2 regions of the Vibrio sp. 1F263 genome follow, and region 1 is predicted to be linked to the other one. Evidence: predicted binding sites of a transcription regulator. Region 1 holds the regulator's gene; the other holds the start of a gene.
The links. Region 1 encodes PurR, which represses purine synthesis genes. Its sites were predicted from a motif close to TNANGNAAACGTTTNCNTNA; they were not measured.
Positions count from the first base shown of each region.

Region 2: a site for PurR is predicted at 3,020-3,039, ahead of glpX (class II fructose-bisphosphatase). Genes of this name have one in related genera too.

Region 1 is NZ_JBGONI010000001.1:74,109-78,205, forward strand. Features, by position in the region: gene elyC (envelope biogenesis factor ElyC) at 1-143, shown strand, start outside; gene torR (two-component system response regulator TorR) at 236-949, opposite strand; gene torD (molecular chaperone TorD) at 1,237-1,884, shown strand; gene purR (HTH-type transcriptional repressor PurR) at 2,203-3,207, shown strand; cyclic di-GMP riboswitch class I at 3,378-3,463, shown strand; gene ACED25_RS00345 (TfoX/Sxy family DNA transformation protein) at 3,591-4,097, shown strand, end outside.
Region 2 is NZ_JBGONI010000011.1:75,636-79,732, reverse strand. Features, by position in the region: gene ACED25_RS10030 (5-carboxymethyl-2-hydroxymuconate Delta-isomerase) at 1-64, shown strand, start outside; gene ACED25_RS10025 (DUF805 domain-containing protein) at 151-573, shown strand; gene ACED25_RS10020 (DUF3135 domain-containing protein) at 643-990, opposite strand; gene ACED25_RS10015 (helix-turn-helix transcriptional regulator) at 1,127-1,753, opposite strand; gene glpX (class II fructose-bisphosphatase) at 1,953-2,960, opposite strand; gene zapB (cell division protein ZapB) at 3,285-3,527, shown strand; gene rraA (ribonuclease E activity regulator RraA) at 3,637-4,097, opposite strand, start outside.

The DNA.
Region 1 (4,097 bases):
AGTATATGCCTAAGGCTATCTATCTCGAGCAGACTGAGCGCTATTGGCATGAGACGATGGGATTAGTTTGGCAAAGCTTGCGAGATTGGCTAGACACAAGTAATGACCCTGTCGAGAGCACTACTCCGACGGTAAACAATTAAAAAGTTCAGTAACAAAAAAAACCGAGGCATCATCGATGTCTCGGTTTTTTTACGTTCAAGTATCGTTACTGAAACCAGCTTTCCACGGAAAATTAGTCACCAGCAAACATGTAACCTTCACCGTGAACCGTCACAAAAATTTGTGGGTTCTTAGGGTCAAACTCCATTTTTGCACGCATACGACGGATTAACACGTCGATAGTGCGGTCATTCGGCGCGTCTACTCGATGGCTGATCATATTCAAAATACGTTCACGGCTTAATACTTGGTTAGGGTAAGAAGAGAGTGCAACCAATAGTTCATATTCAGCTTTGGTCAATTTCACCGGCTCGCTGTTCTTGCTTAGCGCACGGCGAGGTATATCAAACGTCCATTCACCAAAACGAACCACAGATTCGTCTTCTGTTTGTTCTACCGCAACCGCTGCCGTTTTACGAGCAGCCGAAATACGCCACAAGAGGTTTTTAACTCGAACCAACAACTCGCGAAGTTCGAAGGGTTTAGTAACGTAATCGTCTGCGCCCATTTCAAGGCCAACGATCTTGTCAATGCTATCCGTGCGTCCAGTAACTAAAATTATTCCAATGTCTGATTGACTGCGTAATTCGCGAGTTAGCATCAATCCATCTTCGCCTGGCAAGTTGATGTCTAACATAATGAGGTCAACGTTATTTTCTTCTAACATTTTTCTCATTTGAGCCCCGCTTTCAGCTTCGCTCACTGTGTAACCTTCATTCTGGAAATATCCAACCAGTTTACTTCGGGTTACCACATCATCTTCTACGACTAATACGTGATAGCTCATCTACACCACTTTTCTTATTTAATAGTTTCAGTGACCATTCTATTCATAACTCGTAACAATTCTAGTACTACAGAAGATAAAAGCCAGAAACATGATTTTTTTTTGATACAAGACAATCTTAAACCTTGCTATTTGTCGCCCATCGCAATTCAATATAGGCATTACTACTAACGAGTAACTTTGCGTTTCGCAAATAACCTTGTTATTCAGCCTTGGTGTGCCTATACATAAATCACTCGACGATGCTAGGTATACACACACCACAAGACTAAATCAGGATCTAAGAAATGAAAGATACGAAAGCATTCAACGAACAACGAGCAGAAATATACTGGTGGCTATCAAGCTTGTTCGCTAAAGAGCTCACTCAAGAAGAACTCGATCACTACCACTCTGTTGAAATTCGTTCTTTCCTAACTGGTTTAGGTGAAAATGAAACACTAAAGCCGGCGATTGATAGCTTAGTGGATGCGCTAAACCGTCTACAAACACGTGAAGATGCTCAATTAGAATTGTCTGCTGACTTCTGTGACTTATTCTTAAAGACTGATAAACATGGCGCACTTCCTTACGCTTCTATGTATATCGGCCAAACTGGCCTATTGAACGATAAGCCAGCAAAAGATATGGAAGAGATCATGGCTAAACACAACTTAGTGGTTAACCAAGACCTAAAAGAGCCAGCTGACCACATTGCTATCGAACTCGATTTCCTAGGTAATCTAATCATTCGTTCGAACGAAACTGAACTAGAAGAAGAACTAGAGAAATCCTTTGCTGTTCAACAGCAATTTATCGAACAGCAACTGCTTACTTGGGTACCAAAGTTCAACGTTAAATGTCATGACATTGACACATTCGGTTTCTACGCATCAGTCTCATCCCTGCTATTGGCATTCTGTAAATTAGACACTCAATACCTAGCTGGCGAATAAGCTTTTTTTGACGACTCGATAAATAAATTCAATAGAATTGTGACCATTCACCCGGATTTCTGGGTGAATTTTATTGCGAGTAATTTCTAGTCAGTCTAAAATTGTGACCGCAAACGATAAAATATGAAACATTCACGAAATGCTACACTTATTGAAGTTCAGAGCATTTCGGTGTTAAGACAAGCCGCTCAATAGCGGTTTTTTGTTTTTTAGCACTTTAGTACCCAAAGAGCCCTACAAATTTAAGCTCTTAGTTAGGTAGCTTAACGGCTACTTCATTCCGTACTTTGGGAAAGTAGCTTCTAATAGGATAAAAACATGGCCACTATAAAAGATGTCGCACGCTTAGCCGGCGTATCAACAACAACCGTTTCTCACGTAATCAACAAAACTCGCTTTGTTGCTGAAGCGACTCAAGAAAAAGTAAACAAAGCCGTAGACGAACTGAACTATGCGCCAAGTGCCGTTGCTCGTAGTTTGAAGTGCAATACAACCCGCACCATCGGTATGCTAGTGACTCAATCAACTAACCTATTTTTCTCTGAAGTTATCGATGGTGTTGAGAGCTACTGCTACCGTCAAGGTTACACTTTGATCTTGTGCAATACGGGCGGTATCTACGAAAAGCAACGTGACTACATTCGAATGCTTGCAGAGAAACGTGTAGATGGCATCTTAGTTATGTGTTCTGACCTGACTGAAGAACTAAGAGAGATGTTAGACCGTCACGCAGACATCCCTAAAGTTATCATGGACTGGGGCCCTGAAAGCTCTCAGGCTGATAAGATCATCGATAACTCTGAAGAAGGTGGCTACCTAGCAACCAAATACCTCATTGAGCGCGGTCACTCCAAGATTGCATGTTTAAGTGGCCACTTAGACAAAGCAGCGTGTGTTGAACGCATCTCAGGTTACAAGCGCGCACTCAATGAAGCGAAGATTACTGCCGATGAAAATATGATCATCGAAGGCAACTTTGAATGTGACACAGCTGTGATTGCTGCTGACCAAATCATTGAGATGAAAGATCGCCCTACCGCAGTATTCTGTTTTAACGACACGATGGCATTAGGACTGATGAGTCGATTACAAGAAAAAGGCATTCGTATTCCTGAAGATATCTCAGTGATCGGTTACGACAACATAGAATTGGCTGAATACTTCTCTCCACCGTTAACGACGGTTCACCAACCTAAGCGCCGTGTTGGTAAAAATGCATTCGAAATACTACTAGAGCGTATAAAAGACAAAGACCACGAGAAACGCGTCTTCGAAATGCACCCTGAAATTGTTGAGCGAAGTACAGTTAAAACGTTAAATTAATTGATGTAATGAGTTTAGTTTAATCAAGCGCACCTTTAGGTGCGTTTTTTTCCTCAACAAACAAAGTGCACTTGCATGCATAATTCAAAGGTCATTAATTGAAGCAACATCACATTTTGAAATAAGAAGTGTGAGCCTAATTCAACAAAAACTTTATTCTAATAACCCAGTCACGCACAGGGCAAACCACTTGAAAAAGTGGGACGCAAAGCTTCCGGCCTAAACCACTCGTTGGTATGGTAGCGGGGTTACCGATGGCAAAATGCAGTAACTACTAATACTTTAGTAATTTACAGCCTATTGACAATTTAATTGCAACATTTTGCTAATCTCTCGGACCTGCTTATTTGGTGGCGTAGTTCAAATACACCGAGATAAATAACATGGATAAACCGATACTAAAGGACTCAATGAAATTATTTGAGCCCCTAGGAAAAATTAAGTCACGCTCAATGTTTGGTGGATTCGGGCTTTTTGCTGATGACACTATGTTTGCCCTGGTTGTGAATGACCAGTTGCATATACGAGCTGACAAATGCACAACGCAACAATTCGAACAACAAGGATTTCAACCGTACGTCTACAAAAAACGTGGTTTTCCTGTCGTTACTAAATATTTCGCTTTACCTGAAGGCTTATGGCAAGACCAAGAGAAAATCTTGCAGCTTGCGACTACGTCTCTAGGTTTTGCTAAAGAAGAGAAAGCTGAACAATCTTCTGCTAAACCAACTCGACTCAAAGATCTGCCTAACCTTCGACTCGCCACCGAGCGGATGTTGAAAAAGGCAGGGATCGATTCTGTAGAACGTTTATATGAATCTGGCTCTGTAAACGCATTTAACGCCATCAAAGAATCGCACGCGTCTTCTGTCAGTATTGAACTGTTATGG
Region 2 (4,097 bases), on a different contig from region 1:
CCGTAGCCTAACGGTCAACATACGGGATATGGATAAAAGTTGCTTTCAGAAAGTGATTAACTAGCTAAAAATAATCAACTAACTAAAAGTGATTCACTAACTATTTGCTGCTAACTTTTTGGTAGCGTATTAATTTTTGAGTGTTTTAAGATGTCGATGAAAGATTTACTGCTCTCTTTCAAAGGGAGAATTGGTCGTAAGACTTACTGGATTTGGAATATTTTCTACTACATAGCGATTACTGGTTTTGCTTCTGGTATCTCTGTGTTGTTCCCTGCTTACTCTTACATCCTACTGCCAGTATTCCTATTGCTGCTAGTGATCCCAGATCTTGCGGTCACCGCTAAGCGCTGGCACGACCGCAATAAGTCGAATTACTGGTTACTACTAAATGTGCCCCTAGTACTGGGTCGTTTGGCTTCGCCAATGGCAGCGACTACCACTGAGCCGGTATCGCCAATCCATATGGTTGCGACCGTTGCAGCGTTAGTGTGTGGCTTATGGATTCTGATTGAGTGTGGTTTGTTGAAAGGCACAGAAGGCCGTAATGATTACGGTGAAGATCCAGTTTAAAGATTGGATGATTCATCAGTAAAAAGGGAGCATTGCGCTCCCTTTTTTCTTTTTGATACTTTTCTACTTTTAGTACATTTTGGGTTCTGTATTCGGCCTGAAAGGCACGACATTTTCAGTTTTAGGTTCTTCAAAACTATAGCGACCTTCGAGTGAATCTTGGAATTTACAGACCTGACAACGAAGCTCCTGCATGAGCACGACATTAACATGATGTGGATTTTTACAGCGACCGACCACCAAATCGATGTGACTTTGCTGAGCGCGTAGCCTGTCTTGCATAGTTTCCGAGGCCGAACAAATCATCTGCTCGCACATTTCGTGTTTGAATTGATTGAATGCTTTCGGATCGCTTTTGGCGAGTTGGACCAGTTCATCAAAGGGGGGCAGTTTTTGATTTGGCTGTGGCTGTGCCATGATTCCTTCCTTAGCATTAAGCGTGTTTCATATGCTTTAAGCTTAAGAAATAAATTTGTACAAATTTTAATCTATTCTCATTTTCTCAATATTGAGACGGAATCGGTGGGTTGGGACTAGCCCTTAGCACTTGGTATTACGATAAAGGCGTGGGCGTTAAGGTATAAGTACAGCGTCTCTCGCCGGCAATAATGTGTTCAGTGCGGCTTACATGACACTCATTTTTGAGCAGTTCAGTGAAAACATTGAGCTCAGATTGGCATAGGCTAGGGCAACGAGTTGCTGCTTTGCAGATGGGGCAGTGGTTCTCAATCAAGATGTAGTGATCATCATGCTCTTGAAGCTCAGCCATGTAGCCTTCGTCTTCACGAAGCTGGGTGAGTTTTTTAAGCTTGCTGATGAGTGAATCACAGTCAGACAGCGCAGTTTGATACTGGTTAAGAGTGTGTTGTTCACGCTCGGCAGCAACCTTAGCCAGCCCTTCTTTACCAAATAGATTCTCCACAGCATCAATCACTTGAATGGTGAGTTCACCATGTCGGTCTGAAAATTGGCTATGACCTTGTTGAGTCAGGGACCAGTGGCGAGTCGGGCGACCCACTTTCACTTTCACATCATGAAACGCAAGAATACCGTCATCTTCCAGACTTTGCAGATGTTGCCTTGCACCCATTGTCGTCATGCCAAACTCTTCTGACAGTTGTTTCGCGGTTACCGCGCCTTGACGCTTAATGGTCTGTAAGATTTTGTCGCTTGTTTTCATACTATCCCTACCTCATCAACCTCACTATTATGAGGCAAGGTGTTTATAAAGCAAACCATTTACTATATTGATGGGGATTTACTATATAGACAGCGTTTACTCTAGCGACAGCAAATGGTGAGATTCTGGTGCACTAATAAAACAAAAGGCTGATACTTGGTATCAGCCTTGGAACATTTCTGTTAGAGCTAGTTTAGGTCTACAGGATGTGACCGATTACTTCTGGGTCTTTACGCTCTAGGTAGTGGATAGATTTGATGCGGCGAATCGTACGACAGCGACCACGGATAAGCAGAGTTTCTGTGGTTGCGATATTGCCTGTGCGAGTGATGCCCTCTAGAAGATCACCCTTAGTAATACCTGTTGCCGAGAATACAACATTATCGCTGCGTGCCATGTCTTCCATTTTCAAGACGATGCCTGCCGTTACGCCCATTTCTGCACAACGCTCTAGTTCAAGCTCACCGTGCTTGCGGTTCTCTTCTGTATCGCCTTTTACTTCATGACGAGGAAGAAGACGAGCGTGCATGTCACCGTCGAGTGCGCGAATAACAGCAGCAGAAACGACACCTTCAGGCGCGCCGCCGATGCAGTACATTACGTCTACTTCGCTGTCTGGCATACACGTTAGGATAGAGGCAGCAACATCACCGTCTGGCACAGCAAATACACGAACGCCCATGGCTTGCATGTCGGCAATGACTTGATCGTGACGAGGCTTAGCCAGTGTGGTTACTACTAGCGTATCGAGTGTTTTACCTAATGCTTTAGCGATGTTTTCTAGGTTTTCTGTTAGTGGCAGCTCTAGGTCAATTACGCCTTTAGCGCCAGGGCCAACAACCAATTTTTCCATGTACATGTCAGGTGCTTTAAGGAAGCTGCCTTTTTCGCCTGCAGCCAATACCGCCAATGCATTTGATTGACCCATAGCTGTCATGCGTGTCCCTTCAATTGGGTCTACGGCTATATCGACTGCATCGCCGCCCACACCGACGTTTTCGCCGATGTATAGCATAGGTGCATCATCGATTTCACCTTCGCCGATAACGATCTCGCCGCTAATTTCGGTTTTGTTCAGTAGGCTACGCATTACTTCTACAGCAGCGCCATCTGCAGCGTTTTTATCGCCGCGGCCAAGCCACTTGTAACCAGCTAGTGCTGCACCTTCAGTGACACGAGAGAATGACATTGCTAAATCGCGTTTCATGCGGACTCCAAAATTTTCAAAAGGGGAATAGAAATTTCGCGGCGAATTTTACCATATCCCAAAGGAAACGTTTGCCTTTTTGTTTTTTGGGGATTGCTCTTGATCAATTTGCGGGTGAAAACAGGTAATATTCATCAAAATAATCAGTCTGTTGTCGCGGTAGTAATAATTCACGTCAATATTAGGTAAAAAGCGCTGTTTTTTTCATCGAATGGCGCAAAATATCGAATATATTGAGTGTTTATCCTTGCTCTGCTGAGTAGAATGGGGAAATAAGTGGAGTAGACCTTCACCATCAAACGGATAACTTAAAGGTAGGCCAGAATGTCTTTTGAAGTACTAGAGCAGCTAGAAGCAAAAATTCAAACAGCAGTAGATACAATTGCACTTCTTCAAATGGAAGTGGAAGAGCTTAAAGAAGAGAAACAAGCACTAGCAACAGAAGCTGGTGAGCTTAAAGCAAGCCGTCACGAGCTAGAGCAAAAAACTCAGCAAATGCAGGAAGAGCATTCAGCATGGCAAGATCGCATCCGTAACCTTCTTGGTAAAATGGATGACGTAGAGTAATCGACTCTTCAGATTTAAAAAAACGCCCGCTACTCAGTAGCGGGCGTTTTCGTTTGTATTCTTATGCTTTGTGTTCTATTGCTTGTTTTATTATTTGAAGCTGAGTGAGTTACTCGGCCTCTTCTTCTTCAACATCCAGATCGAGTTCTACATCCAAAGGCTCTGCCGAAAGAATGATGCCAGTGTTGTCTGCATAGAGGTAATCTTCCGGTAAGAAGGTCACGCTGCCAAAGTTCACAGGTACATCCAATTCGCCGACACCTTCTTGGCTTGCACCCACAGGAATAGAGGCTAAAGCCTGAATACCAAGATTCATGTCTTCTAACTCATCGACTTCGCGTACGCAGCCGTAAACCACAATACCTTCCCACTCATTGTCTTCAGCAAGTAGGGCAATCTCAGCATCGATCAGCGCTTTACGCAGTGAGCCGCCACCATCGATTAACAACACACGCCCCAAACCATCTTGTTCTAATACGGAGCGAATTAAAGCATTGTCTTCAAAACACTTTAATGTCGTGATCTGTCCTGCGAAGGATGCACGTCCACCGAAGTTGCTGAACATTGGTT